2 linked regions of the Paraglaciecola psychrophila 170 genome follow. The protein of the gene in region 1 interacts with the protein of each later gene in a pairwise test. Links are inferred from orthologs where the notes say so. Each region holds a gene or a part of one and is shown in the gene's direction. Other genes may lie near its edges.

Region 1 (3,331 bases):
TTTTTGTGTTGCTTCAATGCCCATTGAATATGTTCTTTGACTAAATCGGTTGTGTGACTCAATGCGGATTGCAAAGTGCTAACGATTTCGAGCGAGTATGGCGCATTACCTAATCCCACGGCTAAATTACGTTGCCAGCGCTCAAAACCAATACGTCTTATGGCCGAACCTTCGGTATTTTTCAGGAAGGTTGATTCATCCCAAGCAAATAAGTCGATAAGTTCTTGGCTCATCAATTTTTGCCTAGGGTGAAAATCGGCTTCAGCGGTGATATTAGCGTAGCGGTTCCACGGACAAATAAGTTGACAATCATCACAGCCATAGACACGGTTGCCAATTAAAGCGCGATACTGTTCTGGAATAGCACCTTTTTGTTCTATGGTCAGGTATGAAATACAGCGCCTAGCGTCCACCACATAGGGTTCTACTATTGCTTGGGTGGGGCAGATGGTTATGCAGGCTTTGCAACTACCGCAGTTTTCTTCTACGGGCTGATCGACAGGCAAAGCTATATCAACAAATAACTCGCCTAAAAAAAACCAAGAACCCGCTTCTTTATTGATAGTAAGTGAATGCTTACCTGTCCAACCGATACCTGCTTTTTCAGCAATAGCGTGTTCAAGTACTGGGGCTGAATCAACAAAAGGCCGAAAATTGAGTTGTTCACATTCAGTTTTAATTTTTTCGCCAAGCTTTTTCAGACGACTACGCAACAGCTTGTGATAGTCACGGCCAAGGGCATAACGACTTATGTAAGCTTGCTTTTTGTTTTTGAGGGTATGAGCAAATTTCGCATTGGGAGGCAGGTAATCCATTCTTACACTGATAACGCGCATCGTACCGGGCATTAACTCAGCCGGTCGAGCTCTCTTCATACCGTGCTCTACCATGTAGTTCATTTCACCGGCATAGCCTTTATCCAACCACGATTGTAAGTGGGATTCGTGCTGCTCTAGGTTAACATCACAAATGCCCACTTGCTGAAAACCTAGCACTTTGCCCCAAGCCTTGATATTTTTAGCCAAAGACAACAATTCATAAGTGTTCAGAGATGACATTGACAAACCTGTTAACCGAGCAAGCAGAACTGATACTAGCACATAAAATTGTGAGTTCAGAACAAGTCAGAACGATTGAGCCCAAGGCAGCCCAGATTGCTGGATGTTCTATGTTTGAATTAATGCAACGAGCAGGCGAAGCTGCATTTAAAGCATTAAAGCAAGCATGGCCTAATGCAATGAATATTATAGTGGTTGCTGGTAACGGCAATAATGCAGGTGATGGTTATGTGTTGGCTAAACTTGCCAAACAGCAAGGTATCAATGTTGTGGTCATATGTGAGAAACCTGAGAGAGAATTAATAGGTGATGCAAAACAAGCACAACTAGAATGGCAGCAGCAGGGTGGAGAAACACAGCAGTTTGCTGAGCTGGATTATACGCAATTTGATGTGGTGGTGGATGCATTGTTAGGCACGGGAGTAACTGGCGAAGTCAAACCAGCATTTCAAGCCGTTATACAACAAATCAATCGAGCAAACATACCTGTTTTAAGCATTGATTTACCATCAGGGATGTTTGCTAACACAGGGCAAGCTCTGCCTCTATGTATCGATGCCGATGTGACGATTACATTTATCGCAACCAAACCGGGACTGGTTAGCGGTATTGGAAAAGAATTCTGTGGCAAGCTAATTTTTGCTGATTTAGGGGTAGGCAAAGAGTTTTTCGACATCGCGCGCAGTAGAGCACAATTAGTCGACTGGTCAATGTTACAATCATTGCAATCTAGGCCCGTGCATGGTCACAAAGGTTCTTTTGGGAAATTACTGTGCATAGGCGGTAACCAAGGTATGGCTGGGGCAATTCGACTCAGTGCCGAAGCAGCTTTGCGGTGTGGCGTAGGTTTAGTAAAAGTCTATTGCCATGAGTCTAGTAGCATCAGTATCTCTGCTGGTCGTCCAGAAATAATGCTGACCCACAAGGAGCTTGAGGCCGCGTTAGATTGGTGTAGCTGCATCGTTGTAGGACCAGGGTTAGGTCAAGATAATTGGGCACATCAGCAGTTTTCGAGTTTATTTGAGTACCTAAAACACCATCCAAAGCCACTGGTCATTGATGCTGATGGCCTAAATTTGTTAGCAGCTATGAAAGATAAAGCAGCTGTGCAGAATACTTTGGCACGTTTACCGGCACTAGTATTAACACCCCATCCAGGAGAAGCGAGTCGATTATTGAACTGCAATATTGCTAAAATTGAGAGTGATAGGTACCTATCTAGTCAACACATCGCACAAAAATATCAATCCGTTTGTGTTTTAAAAGGCGCAGGCACTATTATCCAAATGCAAGAGTTACATCAAGTGCGTGGATGCTTTGTATGCAAAGGTGGCAACCCCGGTATGGCAACCGCAGGTATGGGCGATTTGCTAACCGGTGTTGTTGGTGCTTTTTTGGCGCAAGGATTCACCTCACAAAAAGCAGCGGTATATGGGGTATGTGCTCATGCTGAAGCAGGAGACAGAGTTGCAATACAATATGGTCAACGTGGTATGATTGCTTCAGACTTACTGCAACCTTTACGAGCCATTGTTAACGGATTATGAGCATTTCTTTAATTAACCCTACCGCTGATTTACCCCGAACTAATTATGAGTTAGCAGATGAAGAGGCCACTGTTGCTTTGGCAAGAAAACTTGCTCAGAATTGTCATCAAGGTATGGTGATTTATCTTGAAGGCGATTTAGGCGCAGGTAAAACCACTTTTAGCCGAGGTTTTATTCAAGGACTAGGGCATATTGGTAATGTCAAAAGCCCTACCTATACATTGGTTGAACCCTATGAGATAGGAGACTGGCGTGTGTTTCACTTTGACCTATATCGTTTGTCTGATCCTGAAGAATTAGAGTTTATGGGCATTCGTGATTATTTCGATTCTGATTGTATTTGTTTGATTGAATGGCCAGACAGAGGTGCTGGCCTCTTGGCATCAGCCGATTTACACATTAGTATTGAGTACACGCAAACAGGACGCACATTATCAATGCAGGCAAAATCGGCAAAGGGCTTGAATTTACTTCAGCAATTAAACTAGAAAAATACTAATGCAAACGTTTTGGTCCAAACAACTTCATATACTATTAATCAGTTTTTTGCTGATAGCTTTGAGCACGCCAGTTTTTGCTAAAAATACAATCGAAGGACTACGCATTTGGCCTTCCCCAAATACCACTCGTCTAGTTTTCGATTTAGCTAATACCCCCGAATATAGCTACTTCACCTTAAACAACCCACAACGATTAGTCATAGACATAGAAAACACCCCAAAGAAC
Region 2 (3,308 bases), 4.0 Mb from region 1 along the record:
TGTACCACGCTTTGAAACGGACTCGTAAGCAACGTGGTGCGATTGAATTTGAAACGCAAGAAAGTAAATTTGTATTCAACGCTCAGCGTAAAATTGATAATATTGTGCCGGTTACACGCAACGATGCGCACAAGCTGATTGAAGAGTGTATGATTCTAGCCAATGTGTCAGCTGCGCAAACATTAACCAAAAATAAAGCTGAAGCTTTGTATCGTGTTCACGATGAACCCGATTCAGACCGTTTAGGTGCATTTTTGTCGTATCTGGGTGAGGTCGGCATCACTCACAAAATTGGTAGTGACGTATCCCCGCAAGATTTCACTGATGTGATTGAAAAGATTCAGGGCAGGCCAGACCAAGAACTGATACAAACGATGTTGTTACGCTCGATGAAACAAGCAGTATACGATCATGAAAACATTGGTCATTTTGGTTTGGCATTGGAAGCTTACGCACATTTTACCTCACCAATTCGCCGCTACCCCGATTTGGTGGTTCATCGAGCTCTTAAAGGTATAATTGACAAACAACATCAGCGTAAAAGTAAATCAGGCGGAAAAGCCTATACTGCGGATGAAGTTGAGAGCTTAGGCGAGCAATGTTCTATGACAGAACGCCGCGCTGACGATGCCACTAGAGACGTATCTGATTGGCTTAAATGTGAATTTATGCTGGACCATGTCGGCGACGTATTTGAGGGCGTTATTGCGTCAGTAACCAACTTTGGGTTCTTTGTGCGCTTGTCTGAATTTCACATTGATGGTTTGGTCCATATTACGTCTTTAGAAAAAGATTATTTCCGCTACGATGAAGTGAAACAGCATTTAATTGGCGAGAGTTTTGGTACGGTTTACCGCTTGGGTGATCCTGTTGAAGTTAAAGTCGCTTCAGTCAACTTAGACGAACGAAAAATAGATTTTGTGTTGGATGGCGTTGCAGGTAAAAATATTAGAAAAACAGCGGGTAGGAAACCAACTAGGTCAAAAAAGTCAGAGCCAAGTAAAAAAGGTGCAGTAACAAAACCTGATACTGCTTTTAAAACGACTAAAAAGCCAGTGACTAAAAAAGGCCGGACACCGTCCAAAACTAAGTCGTCTCGAAGTAAGCCTACAAGTTCGTCAAAAAAGGGGAAAAATTAATATGGCCCAACAAGAATGGTTATATGGTATTCATGCGCTTGAATCAATTATTCTGCGCGAGCCTGAGCGTTTAATTGAACTCTTTGTGTTGAAAGGCCGAGAAGACAAAAGTATTCACGATATTGTTAGTCAAGCAAGAAGCCTCGGTACTTCTGTGCAATTTTGTCAACGAAAAACATTAGATGACAAAGTAGACGGAGGGCAACATCAAGGTGTAGTTGCAAAAGTTAAACCTGCTAAGCAATATAATGAAAATGATCTAGCTGCAATTGTAGAGTCAAGTAAATTGCCCTTTTTGCTTATTTTGGATGGTGTGACGGATCCTCACAACTTAGGTGCATGTTTGCGAACAGCCGATGCTGCTGGTGTGGACGCGGTGGTCGTACCAAAAGATAAATCTGCTGCTCTTACGCCAGTAGTGCGAAAAGTAGCTTGTGGTGCGGCTGATGTTATTCCATTAGTGCAAGTCACCAACCTCGCTAGAACGATACGAGACTTGCAAGACGCCGGAGTGTGGATAGTTGGCACCGCTGGTGAAGCAGAAAATGATATCTACGACTGCAAATTCAAAGGTCCGATGGCACTTGTAATGGGGGCTGAAGGTAAAGGGATGCGTCGCCTAACGCGTGAGCATTGCGACGAGTTGATTAAATTACCCATGGCAGGTTCAGTTTCAAGCCTGAATGTCTCCGTCGCTACAGGCGTATGTTTGTATGAGATTGTTAGGCAAAGGGGATAGTAATTAAATAGGGAATGCCTTTAACGGTATTCCCAACTTCCTCCATATATATACATGTTTTTCGCACAAACTTAGAAAGTATTCGCCAGTAGTACCTTGGCATCTTCCCTATCCATGCAGGCACGTAAAGGTTTTTGAGTGAATTTATTTACACTTATGCTGCGCTCTTCACCCTGCCAGATTTGACCACCTTGTGACACTTCCACCCGGCAAACGATGTTATCTGTGCCCTCTATATAGAATATTGTGACTTGTTCAGAACGATCTACTAGCCCTTCGTATGGGTATCCTTTTTGTGTATATATTTCTTCTATTTGATTAAGCTCAGCTAAACTGTTGTTAGATGTGAAAAGTAATATTGATACAAGTGTTAAAGTTACAATAATGCCAGTTTTTCCGGTGTGTGATTGATTCATTGTGTCTCTCCTGTTGCTGGAGATATGAATATAGGAGTATGCACAGTGCCAGACAAACGATGAAAACTTATATACACTTAATAAAAACTTAATTATGAACATTACCTTGAAAAAATTACCGCCGTTGAACTCATTACGTTATTTTTTAGTGGCAGCGCAGACTTTAAGTTTTAAAAAAGCCGCTGAGCAACTATTTGTGACTCAAGCTGCTATAAGTCAGCATATTAAGACGTTAGAAACACACATAGGCGTGCAGCTATTTACGAGAGGCACGCGACAAGTGTTTTTAACAGAAGATGGAAAACGCCTAATACCTTATGTGCAAGCCGGTTTTGAGAACTTTATTAAAGGTGTCGCGCTTTTATCTGAAGACACAAATCCAGATGTATTGAATGTGACGGTGGTCGAATCGTTATCGTTCAGATGGCTGGTGCCAAGATTGCAGTTTTTTCAGAAGCAGTATCCTAAAATTAGGGTTCGACTCGAACCAAGTAATAAAGTGCGGGATTTTGCAGGGACAGATATCGATCTTGCTATTCGTTTTGGCAAAGGTCATTACCCAGGACTGGAAAGCCGTTTGTTTCTTAAAGACAAATATGTGCTGGTTTGTCATCCGAGCCTCATACAGTCTAGTATGACGCCACAAGATTTGTATAAATTACCACTATTAGAAGAAAATGGTCCTGTTACAGGTGATGCTTGGGGAAAATTTTTAGCAATACATAAACTTGAAGATCTTAAATTTAATAAAACCCTAGAGGTAGATGATTCTACTGTCACTATAGTCGACGCAGTATTAGCTGGGCAGGGATTTGCTATGCTGCGTTACAATTTAATATATCAGCAAATACAGCGTCGGCAATTAGTGTCGTTATTCGATTTTAGTCATCCAAGTGCCTATTCCTACTATTTAATTGCGCCTAGTCATCACTTTAATAAGCCTAAAGTACAACTATTTGAAAAATGGCTTATCGAAGCGATTGCTGATATCCACTAATTTGTGAAGGGATGATG

The links.
Region 2: the proteins of C427_RS01660 (region 1) and rlmB interact in binary tests that used the Escherichia coli proteins (3 or more experiments, as listed by UniProt). The link is inferred for Paraglaciecola psychrophila 170 from one-to-one orthologs.

What each region holds. Positions count from the first base shown.
Region 1 is NC_020514.1:390,291-393,621, reverse strand. The notes cover bases 329-3,328. They hold C427_RS01660 (bifunctional ADP-dependent NAD(P)H-hydrate dehydratase/NAD(P)H-hydrate epimerase), read left to right. Parts: upstream 329-1,051; coding sequence 1,052-2,605; downstream 2,606-3,328. Other genes in these bases: C427_RS01650 (N-acetylmuramoyl-L-alanine amidase), read left to right, coding at 3,104-3,328; tsaE (tRNA (adenosine(37)-N6)-threonylcarbamoyltransferase complex ATPase subunit type 1 TsaE), read left to right, coding at 2,602-3,093. In the rest of the region: more of C427_RS01650, read left to right, coding at 3,329-3,331. UniProt on the Escherichia coli protein: Bifunctional enzyme that catalyzes the epimerization of the S- and R-forms of NAD(P)HX and the dehydration of the S-form of NAD(P)HX at the expense of ADP, which is converted to AMP.
Region 2 is NC_020514.1:4,369,264-4,372,571, reverse strand. The notes cover bases 33-3,009. They hold rlmB (23S rRNA (guanosine(2251)-2'-O)-methyltransferase RlmB), read left to right. Parts: upstream 33-1,140; coding sequence 1,141-1,878; downstream 1,879-3,009. Other genes in these bases: C427_RS19100 (LysR substrate-binding domain-containing protein), read left to right, coding at 2,401-3,009; C427_RS19105 (hypothetical protein), read right to left, coding at 1,950-2,294; rnr (ribonuclease R), read left to right, coding at 33-1,139. Outside these bases: more of rnr, read left to right, coding at 1-32; more of C427_RS19100, read left to right, coding at 3,010-3,291. UniProt on the Escherichia coli protein: Specifically methylates the ribose of guanosine 2251 in 23S rRNA.